Parasedimentitalea psychrophila: one gene and its partner. The main gene of each other region encodes a partner of the protein of the gene in region 2 in a complex. Links are inferred from orthologs where the notes say so. Each region holds a gene or a part of one and is shown on either strand. Other genes may lie near its edges.

Evidence for each region.
Region 1: the proteins of QPJ95_RS09535 (region 2) and dapF are in contact, whole or in part, in a solved structure (PDB 5YGU), measured with the Escherichia coli proteins. The link is inferred for Parasedimentitalea psychrophila from one-to-one orthologs.

What each region holds. Positions count from the first base shown.
Region 1 is NZ_CP127247.1:1,755,166-1,758,431, reverse strand. What follows is about bases 215-3,157. They hold dapF (diaminopimelate epimerase), read left to right. Parts: upstream 215-1,236; coding sequence 1,237-2,079; downstream 2,080-3,157. Other genes in these bases: mtaB (tRNA (N(6)-L-threonylcarbamoyladenosine(37)-C(2))-methylthiotransferase MtaB), read left to right, coding at 2,076-3,157; QPJ95_RS08470 (pyrroline-5-carboxylate reductase), read right to left, coding at 215-773. Outside these bases: more of QPJ95_RS08470, read right to left, coding at 1-214; more of mtaB, read left to right, coding at 3,158-3,266. UniProt on the Escherichia coli protein: Involved in the succinylase branch of the L-lysine biosynthesis and in the biosynthesis of the pentapeptide incorporated in the peptidoglycan moiety. Catalyzes the stereoinversion of LL-2,6-diaminopimelate (L,L-DAP) to meso-diaminopimelate (meso-DAP).
Region 2 is NZ_CP127247.1:1,976,011-1,979,159, reverse strand. What follows is about bases 203-3,028. They hold QPJ95_RS09535 (RNA pyrophosphohydrolase), read right to left. Parts: upstream 1,944-3,028; coding sequence 1,461-1,943; downstream 203-1,460. Other genes in these bases: QPJ95_RS09530 (NADPH-dependent 2,4-dienoyl-CoA reductase), read left to right, coding at 2,073-3,028; QPJ95_RS09540 (adenosine kinase), read left to right, coding at 374-1,363; nth (endonuclease III), read left to right, coding at 203-377. In the rest of the region: more of nth, read left to right, coding at 1-202; more of QPJ95_RS09530, read left to right, coding at 3,029-3,149. UniProt on the Escherichia coli protein: Master regulator of 5'-end-dependent mRNA decay.

The DNA of each region.
Region 1 (3,266 bases), 220 kb from region 2 along the record:
TCTCGCGCGTTACGCACCCGTTTGGCGACACTCTCCAGCGCCTGAGTCAGGGCCTTTGTGCCGCCCGAGTCCGCGAAGACCGAAAACATCTGTTCATTCAGCCCACCCGGCGTGGAATGGTTGTCGCGCAGGCTGGCAAAGCTAGCCTGAGGTGCGCTGTCGGCCGTCCGGGACAGCTCCAGAAAGATCTTGGTCAGATAGCTCTGCGCGTTCTGTGGCGATGTGCCCTGGGTGCAAAGCCAATCCGATGCGGTCTCCATGACACCAAAATACAGCTCCATCAGCGCACTTGCGGCGGCATAGGCATCAAATTCATCCAGCGATTGCGCAACAACCACCGTGCCTAGGGCGTCATAGAATGATTCGAGCAGCTCATCCGCCGGATAGATCGCAGTCACACCCCGCCGGTTGGCCACCGCAGGCAATGGGATTGAGCGGCTGAGACTGACCGGCGCGCCAATCCAGTCCAACAGTGATTCGAATGTGACGGTTGCAATCAGGCTGGCGACCTGTTGGCCGTCGCGAAATTTGAGCACCCGCAGCACCTCTTCGGCGACCTGAGGCCGCACCGCCAGGAAAAGCAGATCGGCCTGATCTACGATCTGCTGATTGTCCGGGGTCACGCGGATCCGGCTATCCGCCGCCGCAAGCCGCGCCGATTTAGCCTGACTGCGTTCTGACAGGATGATCTCGCTGATCGGAAAATCCGTCGCAATCAAACCAGTAACAATCGCTTCGGTGATGTCACCAGTGCCAATAAATCCAATTTTCATAGCTATACTCTCCCTCGCATCAGATGGAGCGGCACCGCTGGCGCGCGCCGGACGTCTCCATATCACTCACCTGCATAACAGAGGTCGGGAGCCTGCCGACAACCCAAAACTCAGGTCGGCCACAATGCTGCTGCCATAGGCAGCGCCCGTGGTGATATTCAACAAAGGCGGAAAAAGTGGTGAGCCGTTCCGGGTTCGAACCGGAGACCTACTGATTAAAAGTCAGTTGCTCTACCAACTGAGCTAACGGCCCACTTTTTCGAAGCGATCGGATCGCTTCCGTGTCGCTCTTTAAGCCAATTGATCTAAGAAGATCAAGAGCTTAATTCGCTCCCAAGTCAGCTTGAAGATCTCATTCAAACCGTCCTGATAGGCGCTTCTCTAGGGCTAGCTAGGCAAGCGGTCAAGCGCTTTCTTCAACTTTTTCGGGCCAAGGGTAGATTCATTCCGGGGGCGGGGCTATATGCCCGACATGAGCACCAATTCCATCACCGAACTGCCGTTTATGAAGATGCACGGGCTGGGCAATGACTTTGTCGTTGTCGATGCCCGTGCGAATCCCGTGGTTATCACCCCTGCGCTGGCGCGCGGCATTGGCCACCGCCGGTTTGGGGTTGGCTTTGATCAGCTTGCGGTGATCGAACGGGGGCCCGGTGATGCCCATCTGACCTTTTACAACTCAGACGGCTCGACCTCGGCGGCCTGCGGCAACGCCACCCGCTGCATCGCCCGCTGGCTGATGGAGGAAAGTGGCAACAGCGAGCTGCACCTGACCACCGACCGCGGCGATCTGTTCGCGCGTGATGCAGGCAACGGGCTGACCTCGGTCAACATGGGACAGCCGCAATTGCTGTGGCACCAGATTCCGCTGGCCGAGGAATTGGACACGCTGGAACTGCCAATCGAGGGCGCTCCGACGGCAACCGGTATGGGCAATCCCCATTGCACCTTTTTCGTCGAGGATGCCGAGCAGGTGCGGCTGGAAGAATTTGGCAGCCGCTGCGAGCATCACCCGCTATACCCCGAGCGCACCAATGTGCAGGTGGCGCATCTGGTGGCCCCTGATCGCCTGCGCATGCGGGTCTGGGAGCGCGGTGTGGGCATCACCCTTGCCTCAGGCTCGTCGTCCTGCGCTACCGCTGTGGCGGCGGCCCGTCGTGGACTGACAGGGCGCAAGGTGCAGATCGATCTGGACGGCGGCAGCTTGTGGATTGACTGGCGCGACGACGGCGTCTGGATGACCGGCGCCACCAAACATGTGCTGAGCGGCGTATTGACCCGTGACTTCCTGGAAGGCCTGACATGAATACTCCCAAATTCGCGACCCTCGGCTGTCGGCTGAACGCCTATGAAACCGAAGCCATGAAGGAATTGTCGCAACAGGCTGGGCTGGAAAACGCCGTGGTGGTCAACACCTGTGCGGTCACCGCCGAGGCGGTGCGCAAGGCGCGCCAGGAGATCCGCAAGCTGCGCCGGGAACACCCGGACGCCCGGCTGATCGTCACCGGCTGCGCGGCGCAGACAGAGCCCGAAACCTTTGCCGCCATGGCCGAGGTAGACGTGGTCATCGGCAATACCGAAAAGATGCGCCCCGAGACCTGGAATGGCATGGCGGCTGACTTTATCGGCGACAGCGAAGCGGTGCAGGTGGATGACATCATGTCCGTCACCGAGACCGCAGGCCATCTGATCGACGGCTTCGGCAGCCGCAGCCGCGCCTATGTGCAGGTACAGAACGGCTGCGACCACCGCTGCACCTTTTGCATCATCCCCTATGGCCGCGGCAACTCGCGCTCAGTTCCGGCCGGCGTGGTGGTGGACCAGATCAAACGCCTGGTCGATAAGGGCTATAACGAGGTGGTGCTGACCGGAGTTGACCTGACCTCCTGGGGCGCTGATCTGCCTGCGGCGCCCAAATTTGGTGATCTGGTGATGCGGATCCTGCGGCTGGTGCCGGACCTGCCCCGGCTGCGGATCTCATCTATCGATTCGATCGAGGTGGACGACAACCTGATGCGGGCCATCGCCAGTGAGCCGCGGCTGATGCCGCACCTGCACCTCAGCCTGCAGCACGGCGACGACCTGATTCTGAAACGCATGAAACGCCGCCATCTGCGTGATGACGCCATCCGCTTTACGGAAGAGGCCAAAAAGCTGCGCCCGGACATAACCTTTGGCGCCGATATCATCGCTGGCTTCCCAACCGAAACCGAAGCGCATTTTGACAACTCGCTGAAACTGGTGAGGGATTGCCAGCTGACCTGGCTGCATGTTTTCCCCTACTCCAAGCGAGAGGGCACCCCGGCCGCCAAGATCCCGGATCAGGTGAATGGCAAGGTGATCAAGGACCGCGCCGCCCGCCTGCGTGCAGCAGGCGCGGACCAGGTGCAGCGGCACCTGCAGGCGCAAATTGGTCAGATACATCACATCCTGATGGAAAACGCCCATATGGGCCGCACCGAACAGTTCACCGAAGTGCAATTTGCCGCGCCG
Region 2 (3,149 bases):
CCAAGAATGTGATCAAGATGAGCCGCATTCTGGTCGAGGACTACAACGGCGTAGTGCCGAACTCTCGCGCTGCGCTGCAATCATTGCCGGGTGTCGGCCGCAAAACCGCCAATGTGGTGCTGAACATGTGGTGGCAGCAGCCCGCACAGGCGGTGGACACCCATATCTTTCGCGTTGGCAACCGGTCCGGCATTGCTCCGGGCAAGGACGTAGACGCCGTTGAACGCGCGGTGGAAGACAATATTCCCGCTGATTTTCAACTCCACGCCCATCACTGGCTGATTTTACACGGCCGCTATCATTGTAAAGCACGCAAACCGCTCTGTGGCACCTGCCTGATCCGCGACCTGTGCATGTTTGAGGACAAAAACCTATGAAGACCTACCAGATTGTTGGCATCGGCAATGCCGTTGTCGATGTCATCAGCCAAAGCGACGACAGCTTTCTTGACCTTATGGGCATCGAGAAGGGCATCATGCAGCTGATCGAACGCGATCGCGGCGAAGTGCTTTATGCGGCGATGCAGGGCCGGGTGCAGACCCCCGGTGGATCGGTCGCCAATACCATCGCCGGGGCTGGCGCGCTGGGGCTGGATGCGGCCTTTATTGGCCGGGTGCATGACGATGCGCTGGGGCAGTTCTACGCCAAAGCGATGACTGACGATGGCGTTGATTTTGTCAATGCGCCGGTCGCCGGTGGTGAGCTGCCCACCTCGCGCTCGATGATCTTTGTGTCGCCGGACGGTGAGCGCTCGATGAACACCTATCTGGGCATCTCCTCCGAGCTGAGCTCGGCCGATGTGTCCTCGGGTGTGGCCGGTCAGGCCCAGATCATGTTCCTCGAGGGCTATCTGTTCGACAAGGACAAGGGCAAAACCGCGTTTCTGGAGGCGGCGCGCAGCTGCCATGCAGGCGGCGGCAAGGCTGGCATCGCCATTTCCGACCCGTTCTGTGTCGAACGTCACCGCGCCGATTTCCTGTCGCTGATCGAAAACGAGCTGGACTACGTGATCGGCAATGAGGCCGAGATCAAGTCACTGTTTGAAACCGATGATCTGGAAGCCGCATTGGCGCAAACCGCCGAGATCTGCCCGCTGGTGGTCTGCACCCGTTCGGGCGATGGCGTGACTGTGGTGTCCGAGGGCAAACAGATCGAGGTGCCGGTGACCCGTGTGGTGCCAGTCGACGCCACCGGAGCCGGCGATCAGTTTGCGGCCGGCTTCCTGTTTGGCATGGCCACTGGCCGTGATCTGGAAACCTGTGCCAAGATCGGCTGCCTCTGCGCCGGTGAGGTGATCAGCCACATTGGCCCCCGCCCCGAGGCCAACATGCTGGAACTGCTGCGCGCCGAAGGTCTGCTGTAAACAAACCCAGGCTCTCCCGCCCGTCGGAAATGCCCCCTGCGGGGGCAATTCCTTCCGTTGGGCCCAGCGCGCGGCTTTGCCGCGCGCTGTCAGTTGATTACAGATACCCCTGAAATTCGGCGACCACCCGCGCATAGACCTCGCGCTTGAACGGCACGATCTTGTCCACCAACTGATCCACCGGCTGCCAGCACCAGGCCGAGAACTCGGGGTGCTCGGTGTCGATGTTGACCTGATCATCACTACCGGTAAAGCGCATCAGATACCATTTCTGTTCCTGGCCGCGATATTTGCCACCCCAGAATTTCGGCACCACGTCATGTGGCAGCTCATAGGGCAGCCAGCCGTCGCTTTCGGCGATGATCTCGACCAGTTCGGGCACCACTCCGGTTTCCTCTTCCAGTTCCCGCAGCGCCGCCGTGCGGGGATCTTCGCCGTCATCAATGCCACCCTGCGGCATCTGCCAGGCGTCCTTGAACCGGTCTTTGCGCTGGCCGACAAAGACATCGCCCGCCGCGTTCAACAGCATCACCCCGACATTGGGGCGATAGGGCAGTTTGGCAATCTCACTCGGCGTCATCTCGCTCTCCTGATGTTATAGGTCCTGTGTAGCGCGGCCTTCGCGTCGTACAAGAGGGTGACGCCGCGTTTCGGGTGACAAGTCGCTGCAACGCGGCAATTCTATCCGGCACATCTGAGGGAGAGTGTGATGACTGAGTACCCAAACCTGCTGGCGCCGTTGGACCTGGGCTTTACCACCCTGAAGAACCGCGTGTTGATGGGATCCATGCACACTGGCCTGGAAGAGACCCGCGACTGGAACCGGGTGGCCGAGTTCTATGCATCGCGGGCACGCGGCGAGGTAGGCCTGATGGTCACCGGCGGCATTGGCCCCAATCTTGAAGGCTCGGTCCTGCCCGGCGCGGCGATGATGACCTGCGACGACGACGTCAACAACCACGCCATTGTCACCGACCGCGTTCATCAGGCCGGTGGCAAGATCGCGATGCAGATCCTGCATGCCGGGCGCTATGCTTACGGCCCCAAATGTGTCGCCCCCAGTGCGATAAAATCGCCGATCTCTCCGTTCCCGCCCACGGCGCTGGATGAGGATGGCATCGAAAAACAGATCGCCGATATCGTCAACGCCGCCGTCCTGGCGCAAAGGGCCGGCTATGACGGTGTCGAGATCATGGGCTCTGAGGGCTATTTCCTCAACCAATTCCTGGTCAAGCACACCAACAAACGGGAGGACCGCTGGGGCGGATCTTATGAGAACCGAATGCGCCTGGCTGTTGAGGTGGTGCGCCGCACCCGTGCGGCTGTGGGGGTGAATTTCATTATCATCTTCCGGCTGTCGATGATCGACCTGGTGCCCAATGGGTCCACCCATGACGAGGTGGTGCAACTGGCCGTCGCGGTTGAGAAAGTCGGCGCCACCATTATCAATTCTGGTATCGGCTGGCACGAGGCACGCATCCCCACCATCGCCACCAGCGTTCCGCGCGCCGCTTTTGCCTGGATCACCAAGAAACTGATGGGCAAGATTGGCATTCCGCTGATTGCCTCGAACCGGATCAACACGCCCGAGGTCGGCGAAGAGGTGCTGGCCACAGGCTGCGCCGATATGGTGTCGATGGCGCGTCCGATGCTGGCGGATGCGGATTTTGTCAAAAAGGCAATGCGTGGCGCAGGCGATCAGATCGCCCCCTGCATCGCCTGCAATCAGGCCTGTCTGGACCATACATTCGGCGGCAAGCTGACCTCGTGCCTGGTCAACCCGCAG